DNA from 4 places in the Streptomyces sp. 2P-4 genome. Region 4 is predicted to be linked to each of the others. Evidence: riboswitches for the same ligand, from Rfam matches in the RefSeq annotation. Region 4 holds a riboswitch; each other region holds the start of a gene.
The links. Region 4 has a riboswitch for cobalamin ahead of MUK52_RS10310 (ribonucleoside-diphosphate reductase subunit alpha). Riboswitches for the same ligand answer to the same signal wherever they lie in the genome.
Positions count from the first base shown of each region.

Region 1 (2,191 bases), 280 kb from region 4:
CTGCGCACCCCGAAGTAGTAGGCGAGGACGCCCGCGCCGAGGGCCGCCTGGAGGGCGAACAGGGCCGACTCGACCTCGCCGGACGGCGGCTCGTACAGCGGGGTGAACCACGGCTCGTAGTCGGGCCTGAGCTCGGTGATCGCCGCTTCGGCCTGGGCGTCGGCGCCGGCGAACGGCTCCTCCCTGCCCTCGCCGAGGCCCAGCGCGAGGGGGAGCACCGCGAGGGCGGCGACCACGAGCAGCAGCAGGGTGTTGATCTTCGCGTTCCGGCTCATGCCCATCACGCCGCCGCCTTCCGGTCGGAGCGGCCGGCGAGCTTGGCGACGCCCAGCCGGACCAGGTCGGACTTGCTGGACTGCATCAGCAGCCGCATCACCAGGACCGTCAGCAGGCCTTCGCTGACCGCCAGCGGGATCTGGGTGACGGCGAAGATGCCGCCGAACTTCGCGAGGGCGCCGGCGACGCCGCTGCCCGGGTCGGGGAAGGCGAGCGCCAGCTGCACGGAGGTGACGCAGTAGGTGACCAGGTCCGCGGTGAAGGCGCCGAAGAACACGGACACCATCAGCGGGGCGCCGGACCGCCGCAGCAGCAGGTAGACCCCGAAGCCCGCCCACGGGCCGGCGATCGCCATGGAGAAGACGTTGGCGCCGAGGGTGGTCAGGCCGCCGTGCGCGAGCAGCAGCGCCTGGAAGAGCAGGGTGATCGTGCCGAGCACCGCCATGATCGGCGGCCGGAACAGGATCGCCCCGAGCCCGGTCCCCGTCGGGTGCGAGCAACTGCCCGTCACAGAGGGGATCTTCAGGGCGGAAAGGACGAAGGTGAAGGCTCCGGACGCGCCCAGGAGCAGGGTGCTCTCCGGGTTCTCCTTCACCTCGCGGGTGAGTGCGCGGACGCCGTGGACGACGAAGGGAGCGGACGCGGCGCCCCAGGCGGCCGCGTGCAGCGGGGGCAGAAACCCCTCGGCTATGTGCATGTGTGGGGAGACCTCTCCAGCACCTCGTGGATGGACAGCACGCCCCGGCCGGTCTCCTGGCTCACGGGTCATGCCGCCCTGGCTCCGCCTTCCCGGGCGGTGCGGATCACCCCGCGCCGCCCAGTGGCTTCCCGCAGGAGTGGAGCCGGACTTCCCGTTCACAGTGGCGAGGGCCGCACCGGTCTTCCACCGGTTTCCCGAACACCAAGGCCCGCTGACCCTAATGGCCCGCACGGACCCGGAACAAGCCGGTGTGGGCGAGCGCACGCCCGAGCCGGATTCCGCTTCCGGGCCGTCCGGCGGCGTACGCGCTCTCCGGGAGCAGCCGGAGCCGCCGTTCCGCCGCGTGTTTCCGCCCTTGCGGCGCCCGTTCGGTCCCCCGGAGAGCCCCCGGCGCACGGCCCGGCGTGATTCCGCCGCCGTGCTCCCACCGGCGTGCGCCGGAGCCGCGGAACGGGCCCGCCCCCCGGACGGGTGCCGTCCGCTGGCGGGGCCGGCGGGGGCCGCGCAGGGTGGAGCCGTGGCCGCCGAACCCGACACCGCGAACCCGTACGACTACTCCGACCTCACCGCCCTCTTCGTCAACTGCACGCTCAAGCGCTCGCCGGAGACCAGCAACACCGAGGGCCTCATCGACCGCAGCCGCGCCGTCATGGAGTCGGCCGGCGCCCGCACCTCGGTCGTCCGCGCCGTCGACCACGACATCGCCACCGGCGTCTGGCCGGACATGACCGAGCACGGCTGGGAGACGGACCAGTGGCCCGTCCTGTACAGCCGGGTCATGGACGCGGACATCCTGGTCCTGTGCGGGCCGATCTGGCTCGGCGACAACAGCTCCGTCATGAAGCAGGTGATCGAGCGCCTCTACGCCTGCTCCTCCCTGCTGAACGAGCACGGCCAGTACGCCTACTACGGCCGGGTCGGCGGGGCGCTCGTCACCGGCAACGAGGACGGCGTCAAGCACTGCGCGATGAACATCCTGTACAGCCTCCAGCACCTCGGCTACGCGATCCCGCCGCAGGCCGACGCCGGCTGGATCGGCGAGGCCGGGCCCGGCCCCTCCTACCTGGACCCGGGATCGGGCGGCCCCGAGAACGACTTCACCAACCGCAACACCGCCTTCATGTCGTGGAACCTCATGCACCTCGCGGCGCTGCTCAAGCGCTCCGGCGGCATCCCGGCCCACGGCAACCAGCGCTCGCTGTGGGACGCCGGCTG
Region 1 is NZ_CP095011.1:2,196,544-2,198,734, reverse strand. Features, by position in the region: gene MUK52_RS09175 (energy-coupling factor ABC transporter substrate-binding protein) at 1-275, opposite strand, end outside; gene MUK52_RS09170 (energy-coupling factor ABC transporter permease) at 281-973, opposite strand; cobalamin riboswitch at 1,003-1,197, opposite strand; gene MUK52_RS09165 (flavodoxin family protein) at 1,494-2,191, shown strand, end outside.
Region 1: it holds a riboswitch for cobalamin, as region 4 does, so the genes downstream of both, MUK52_RS09170 (energy-coupling factor ABC transporter permease) here and MUK52_RS10310 (ribonucleoside-diphosphate reductase subunit alpha) in region 4, are expected to answer to the same signal.

Region 2 (2,191 bases), 760 kb from region 4:
TCTGCTGCGTGCTCCCGAACCGGCGGCGGAGGACGTGCTCTTCGACGATGAAGCTGAACGGTGTCGTCGGCCGTTCGCACAGCATCCGCTGCCGTTCCATCCGGCTGGCCATGAAGTCCGCCAGCCGGTCGTCCGGCACCACCGGCACGGTTCCCTCGAACACGGCGCGCGCGTAGTCCTCCGACTGCAGAAGACCCGGCACCAGCCGGCACTCGTACGTGCACAGGCTCACCGCCGTCTTCTCCAGCCGCGCCCACTGCCGGAACCAGGCGGCGAGCCCTGCGTCGCCCCGGCTCAGGTGCGGGGCGGCCTTCCTCAACGCGCCCGTGTTTCCCGTGGCTTCCTCGGCGCGGTCGACGAACGACTCGTCCGGCATCCGCCGCCCCAGCTCCACCGATTCCACGGTGTGCCGGGAGAAGCGGACCAGTTCCCCGAACTGCACCCTGCTGAGGCCCGCGTGCTCGCGCAGGGCCTGGACGACGGCTCCGAAGGTCCGCAGACTGTCCGAGGGGCCGGGCTCCCGTTCCGTCTCGCAGGACGCCACCAGGTCGTCGTTGTCGCCCGCCTCGGCGTGCGTCGTCATCCGCGGCCACCTCCAGGTCCGTACGTACAGGTCGTATCCCCGCGATCGACAGCACCCAGGGTGGCGGCCGGCGCGCCGTACCGTCCACCGAATGTGCCCGTACGCTGACGCACCGTACGGGCCCCTGTACTGGATCACGACGGTCCGACCGGTGGGGCGGCCGGAGCTCGATGCCGTGCGCCCCGCCCTGTCCTGAACTGCCGTGCCCTGTGGCTGAACGCACAGGGGCGGGTCTGGCGGGGCGGCGGGCGGTCTGCGATGCTTCCGTCCGTCAAGCGACGGCGGAACGAGGAAGCCGGTGGGATTCCGGCACGGTACCGCCACTGTGTAGGGGGAGCGACTCCGCCCCAGGCCACCGCCCCGTCCGGGGTGGGAAGGCCGGAGAAGCTGTGATCCCGAGTCAGGAGACTCACGCCGTCGCACCTCGATGCAAGGGGCGGATTTCCCCGGGAGAGGCGGTGGCACCCGTGTGCCTGCGTTCGTGCGGAGGCGGCCCCGTGCTGCCCGTGCTCCGGCCTGACCGGCCCGACCGGCCTGACCGGCTTCACCCACAGTCCCGTTTCCCCGGGTTCTGACCCCCTGCGGGTTCCTTCCCCCACGCCGCATCCGCGCACCGCAGTGCCCTCACGCGCGGCCGACGAACGCCACCAGGAGTCACTTTGTCCGTACGATCCGTCATGCCCGGCCGCCGTCGGGCCACCGCGGCGGCCTTCGTCGCCGCCGCCCTCACGCTCACCGCCTGCGGCGGCGACGCCGGCACGACAGCCGGCCCCGAGGCGCGGGCCGAGGGTGAGGGGTGCATCAAGGACTTCGACCCGGCCAAGGACTACTTCCCGGTGAAGTCGACGGTGAAGCACGCCGAGAACTTCACCCTCCGGTACGAGAAGAGCTACCAGGTCCTCACCGTGAAGGAGCCCTTCCCCAAGGGGAAGCCCGAGTCGTACGTGCTGGTCAAGTGCGGTGCTCCCAAGCCGGAGCTGACCGGTGAACTGGCGTCCGCGCAGCAGGTCACCGTGCCCGTCAGGAGCCTGTACTCCGCCTCGACGACCCACCTGCCGCTGCTGACCGAGACCGGCACCCTGGACGTCCTGACCGGAGTGGCGAGCAGCGCGAACATCTCCTCCGCCCAGGTGATCGAGCGGGTGAAGGCGGGCAGGGTCACCGAGTACGCCAAGGACCGCACGCTCAACGCCGAAACCGTCATCGGGGCGAAGCCGGACGTGCTCATGACCCAGGGCACCGACGACCCGCAGTACCCGAAGCTCCGCCAGGCAGGCATCGCCGTGGTCGCCAACGCCGAGTGGCTGGAGGCCAGTCCGCTCGGCCGGGCCGAGTGGGTCAAGGCGATGGCCGCGCTCACGGGCGCCGAGAAGCGGGCGGGCGAGGTGTTCGACACCATCGAGGGCGACTACCGGAAGGTCGCGGAGAAGGGCGCCCAGGCGGCCAAGGCGGGCAAGCCCGTCGAGGTGCTGCCCGGCACGATGTACCAGGGCACGTGGTCCATGCCCGCCGGAGGCAGCTACGCCGCCCGGCTGATCAAGGACGCGGGCGGCACCTACCCGTGGGCCGGCGAGGCAGGCACCGGCGGCATGCAGCTGAACTTCGAGG
Region 2 is NZ_CP095011.1:1,708,871-1,711,061, forward strand. Features, by position in the region: gene MUK52_RS07060 (helix-turn-helix domain-containing protein) at 1-583, opposite strand, end outside; cobalamin riboswitch at 836-1,009, shown strand; gene MUK52_RS07065 (ABC transporter substrate-binding protein) at 1,243-2,191, shown strand, end outside.
Region 2: it holds a riboswitch for cobalamin, as region 4 does, so the genes downstream of both, MUK52_RS07065 (ABC transporter substrate-binding protein) here and MUK52_RS10310 (ribonucleoside-diphosphate reductase subunit alpha) in region 4, are expected to answer to the same signal.

Region 3 (2,191 bases), 2.3 Mb from region 4:
CACTGCGCGGTCGCCGCGGCCAACACGGTACGCGTCGTGACCCGGCCGTTCGCGGACGGAGAGCAGGCCGCGGCGGGCGGCGGCGGTGCCTGACCGGCCGGCCCCGCCGCTTCCCGCCGCTCGACCGGACCCCTGCGGGCAACCCCGCCCACGAGGAAGGAAGACCGTCACGCCATGGCCGACACGGGTGGATTCCAGGACGACGACTTCTGGAGCGAGTTCTACGAGTTCCTGTTCCCGCCGGAGCGCTTCTCCCAGGCCGAGGAGCTGCTGGCAACCTCCCCCCTGCTCTCCTTCCCGCCGGGCGGCCGGGTCCTCGACCTGTGCTGCGGGCCGGGGGTGTTCACCGTCCCGCTGGCCCGCCTCGGCCACCGCACCACCGGCGTGGACCGCAGTCCGGCCATGCTGGAACGGGCCCGGAAGCTCACCGCCGAAGCGGGCGCGCAGGCGGAGTACGTACGGGCCGACGTGCGGGACTACACGGCCCCGGGCGCCTTCGACACGGTCCTCAACATGTTCACGTCCTTCGGCTACTTCGAGGACCCGGCGGACAACGCGCGGGCGATGCGCACCATGCACGACTGCCTGCGGCCGGGCGGCAGCCTGCTGCTGGACGTGGCCGGGAAGGAGATCCTGGCCCGCCGGGTGGTGCCGCCCAAGGTGGTCCGGCGGGGCGGCGGCCTGCTCGTGCAGACCGACAGCGTGCTGGACGACTGGGCGCGGCTGCGCAGCGACTGGGTGCTGGTGCGGGGCGAGCGGGTGACCCGGGCGAGCCTGGTGTGGTTCGTGTACAGCGCGGTGGAGCTGCGTGCGATGGCCGTGGCGGCGGGGTTCGAACGGGTCGAGGTGTTCGGGGGCTTCGACGGCCGCCCGTACGACGAGGACGCGGACCGGCTCATCGTACGGGCGTACCGGCCGCGCTGACCGGGCCGGGTGGCCGGGCGGCCGGGCCCGCGGCACCGGCCCGGCGGGCAGGGGCGTCAGCTGAGGGGCGCACGCTCAGGGCGCAAGCCCCGGCGCGTGCGCCCTTTCACGCCCAAGTGACCGGAATGTAATATCGCCAGGTCATCGCCGCGACGGGAGACAGGAAGCCGGTGCGATTCCGGCACGGTCCCGCCACTGTGACCGGGGAGCGGTCCCCTCATGAGCCACTGCGCGCACGCGTGGGAAGGCGGGGGGAGCGCCGATCCGGGAGTCAGGAAACTGGCCAGTCGCGGGCCCGTTCCGAGGAGCGCGGACTCCCCAGGAGGCTCTACGTGTACGTCGGCATGCCCGGCTCCCTGCAGTTCCCCCCGTCCACCCGCCCGTCGCACCGCCGCGCCCTGCGCGCGGCGGCGGCCGCCGCCCTGGTCTCGGTGCTGGCCGCCGGCTGCGGCGGCGGCACCGATCCGGCCGGGGAGGACGGCAAGCCCGCGGCCGCGCCGGCGGCGGGCTTCCCGCTCACCGTCGACAACTGCGGCACCCGCACCACCTACGACAGGCCGCCCGCCCGGGCGGTCACCATCCACCAGCACCCGGCCGAGCTGATGCTGGCGCTCGGCCTGAAGGACCGCATGGTGGGCACCGCCTTCCCCGACTCCCCGGTCCTGCCGCAGTACGAGCAGGACTTCAAGGCCGTCAAGCAGCTGGCGCCGAAGGAGCCCTCCTTCGAGGCCGTCGTCAACGCCGAGCCCGACTTCGTGTACGGCGGCTACGGCAGCGCCTTCGCCGAGAAGGAGGGCCGCTCCCGCAAGGCGTTCGCGGACGCCGGCATCGACACCTACCTCAACCGCGAGTACTGCGGGAAGAAGCAGGTGTCCATGGAGGACGCCTACGAGGAGATCCGCACCATCGGCGGCATCTTCGGCGTCAGGGACCGGGCCGACGCCCTCGTCGCGGACCTGCGGGCGCGCGTCGAGAAGACCGGCAAGGCCGTGGAGGGCGCCCCGGCCGTGCCCGTGTTCGTGTACGACAGCGGCGACAAGTCGGCGTTCACCGCCGGAGGCAAGAGCCTCGGCACCGAGATCATCAGACTGGCCGGCGGGCGCAACATCTTCTCCGACCTCGACGAGGTCTTCGGCGACGTCTCCTGGGAGCAGGTCGTCGAGCGCAGGCCCGAGGTCATCGCCATCTACGACTACGCCGACGCCGGCAGCGTGCAGCAGAAGAAGGACTTCCTGCTCTCCCAGCCCGCCCTCGCCGACGTGCCCGC
Region 3 is NZ_CP095011.1:205,705-207,895, forward strand. Features, by position in the region: gene MUK52_RS00975 (ATP-grasp domain-containing protein) at 1-93, shown strand, start outside; gene MUK52_RS00980 (class I SAM-dependent methyltransferase) at 175-924, shown strand; cobalamin riboswitch at 1,046-1,226, shown strand; gene MUK52_RS00985 (ABC transporter substrate-binding protein) at 1,269-2,191, shown strand, end outside.
Region 3: it holds a riboswitch for cobalamin, as region 4 does, so the genes downstream of both, MUK52_RS00985 (ABC transporter substrate-binding protein) here and MUK52_RS10310 (ribonucleoside-diphosphate reductase subunit alpha) in region 4, are expected to answer to the same signal.

Region 4 (2,191 bases):
CCGAGGTCATGACCCGCCGCGCCTTCGAACGCGCCCGCACCGACGCGCGTGAGGGGGACCCCCGGGGCGGCTTCCGCTGCTGCTGAGGGCTGCCGTGACCGAGGTGCCCGCCGGTCATCCGGCGGGCACCTCCGTTGTGCGTGGCCTCAGCGCACCCAGTCCTTGAGCGGCTCGGTCGAGAAGGAGAAACCGACCGGGTCGGGCAGCTCGACGTCCTTGCCGAAGGGGACGGTGCGCACGGTCTCGTACAACTGCCCGTCGGGCTCGCTGTGGACCCTCACCAGGCAGTTGTCCCGGTCGATCAGGACGAAGACGGGGATGCCCGTCTCTGCGTACGCGCGGGGCTTCTCCTTGCGGTCGCGCCCGTCCGTGTCGGAATCGTACGAAGTGACTTCGACGACCATCAGGACCGGGGCCGGATCGGCCCACTCCCCCTGACCCTCGAAAGCGCCATCCGGCGCCATCGAGGCGTCGGGGCGCGCGCGACCCGACCGGTACTGGTCGACCTTCAGTCCGCGTTCGACGTGCAGCCACTGCTCGGGCCGGTGCTGCATGCAGATGCGGGCGAGCCACACGACGATCCGGTCGTGATCCCCATCCGGCATCGCCTTGACCCCCAACTTCCCGCCGATCAACTCCAGACGCAACCCCTCGATCTCGCGGGCTGCTATCCGGGCGAGGGTCTCGAACTCTTCGGTCAGGATCTGGGGGCGGTCAGCCATCACGGTCATGCCTCGCTCGCTTTCCTCGGCGGTGCTGCTTCCGACGATAGCGCCGGGCGCCCACCCCCGTCCGGCACTCTCGGCGGAGCTGACGCCCCTCACCTACCGACTGGAGCTGTGAGGACACGCTCAGCGAAGGCAGACACAACATCTAGGGGGTCACACAGAGGGCGCCCACCACATGTATGCTCATCCTCGCTGTCGCCGCAGGGGAATCCGGTGGGAATCCGGAACTGTCCCGCAACGGTATGAAGTACACCCATCGGTGTCACCGAAGTCCGACGACCTGCCGACAGTGCGCCCGGCTCGACCGAACCGGGTGCCGACCACGTCCGGGCCTCGCGGTAGGGCCTGCGGACGACGCGCGGTGCCGCCCTTGCCGGGCCCTGCCCGCGCGCGCCCGCTCGCGCCCGCACCGCCGGTGCCCCGGAGCCGAGCGAGGGAGAGCTCCCCCCGTGACCATCGCGCCTTCCGCACCGCGCGCCGAGTCCGACCCGTCCGACCACGGAGCTGAGGCCGGGGGCCCCGGGGCCGCGCTGCTGCGCACCCTCACCGAGCTGACCGCCGACCTTCCCGACACCGACCCCGGCCGTGTCGCCGCCGCCGCGCTCCGCGGCCGCAGCGCCGCCGCCGACGAGGCCGAGCTGCGCGGGCTGGCCACCGAGGCCGCCGCCGGCCTGATCTCGGAGGACCCGGCGTACTCCCGGCTCGCCGCCCGGCTGCTGACGGTCGCCGTCGCCGAGGAGGCCGCGAGCCAGGGCTCGACCTCCTTCTCCGCGTCCGTCGAGGTCGGCCACCGCGAGGGCCTGATCGCCGACCGCACCGCCGAGTTCGTCCGCCTCCACGCGAGCCGCCTCGACGCGCTCGTCGAGCACACCCTCGCCGAGGGCGCCGACGACCGCTTCGGCTTCTTCGGCCTGCGCACCCTGCACAGCCGCTACCTGCTGCGCCACCCGATCACCCGCCAGGTCATCGAGACCCCGCAGCACTTCATGCTGCGCGTCGCCTGCGGCCTCGCCGCCGACGACAGCGCCGCCGCCGTCGAGGAAGTCGCCTCCCTCTACCGGCTGATGAGCCGCCTGGACTACCTGCCGTCCTCGCCCACCCTCTTCAACTCCGGCACCCGGCACCCGCAGATGTCCTCCTGCTACCTGCTGGACTCCCCGCTGGACGAGCTCGACTCGATCTACGACCGCTACCACCAGGTGGCGCGCCTGTCGAAGCACGCCGGCGGCATCGGCCTGTCGTACTCGCGCATCCGCGCCCGCGGCTCCCTGATCCGCGGCACGAACGGCCACTCCAACGGCATCGTCCCGTTCCTGAAGACCCTCGACGCCTCCGTCGCCGCCGTGAACCAGGGCGGCCGCCGCAAGGGCGCCGCCGCCGTCTACCTGGAGACCTGGCACGCGGACATCGAGGAGTTCCTGGAGCTGCGCGACAACACCGGCGAGGACGCCCGCCGCACGCAC
Region 4 is NZ_CP095011.1:2,472,091-2,474,281, forward strand. Features, by position in the region: gene MUK52_RS10300 (YbdD/YjiX family protein) at 1-86, shown strand, start outside; gene MUK52_RS10305 (Uma2 family endonuclease) at 147-731, opposite strand; cobalamin riboswitch at 908-1,030, shown strand; gene MUK52_RS10310 (ribonucleoside-diphosphate reductase subunit alpha) at 1,178-2,191, shown strand, end outside.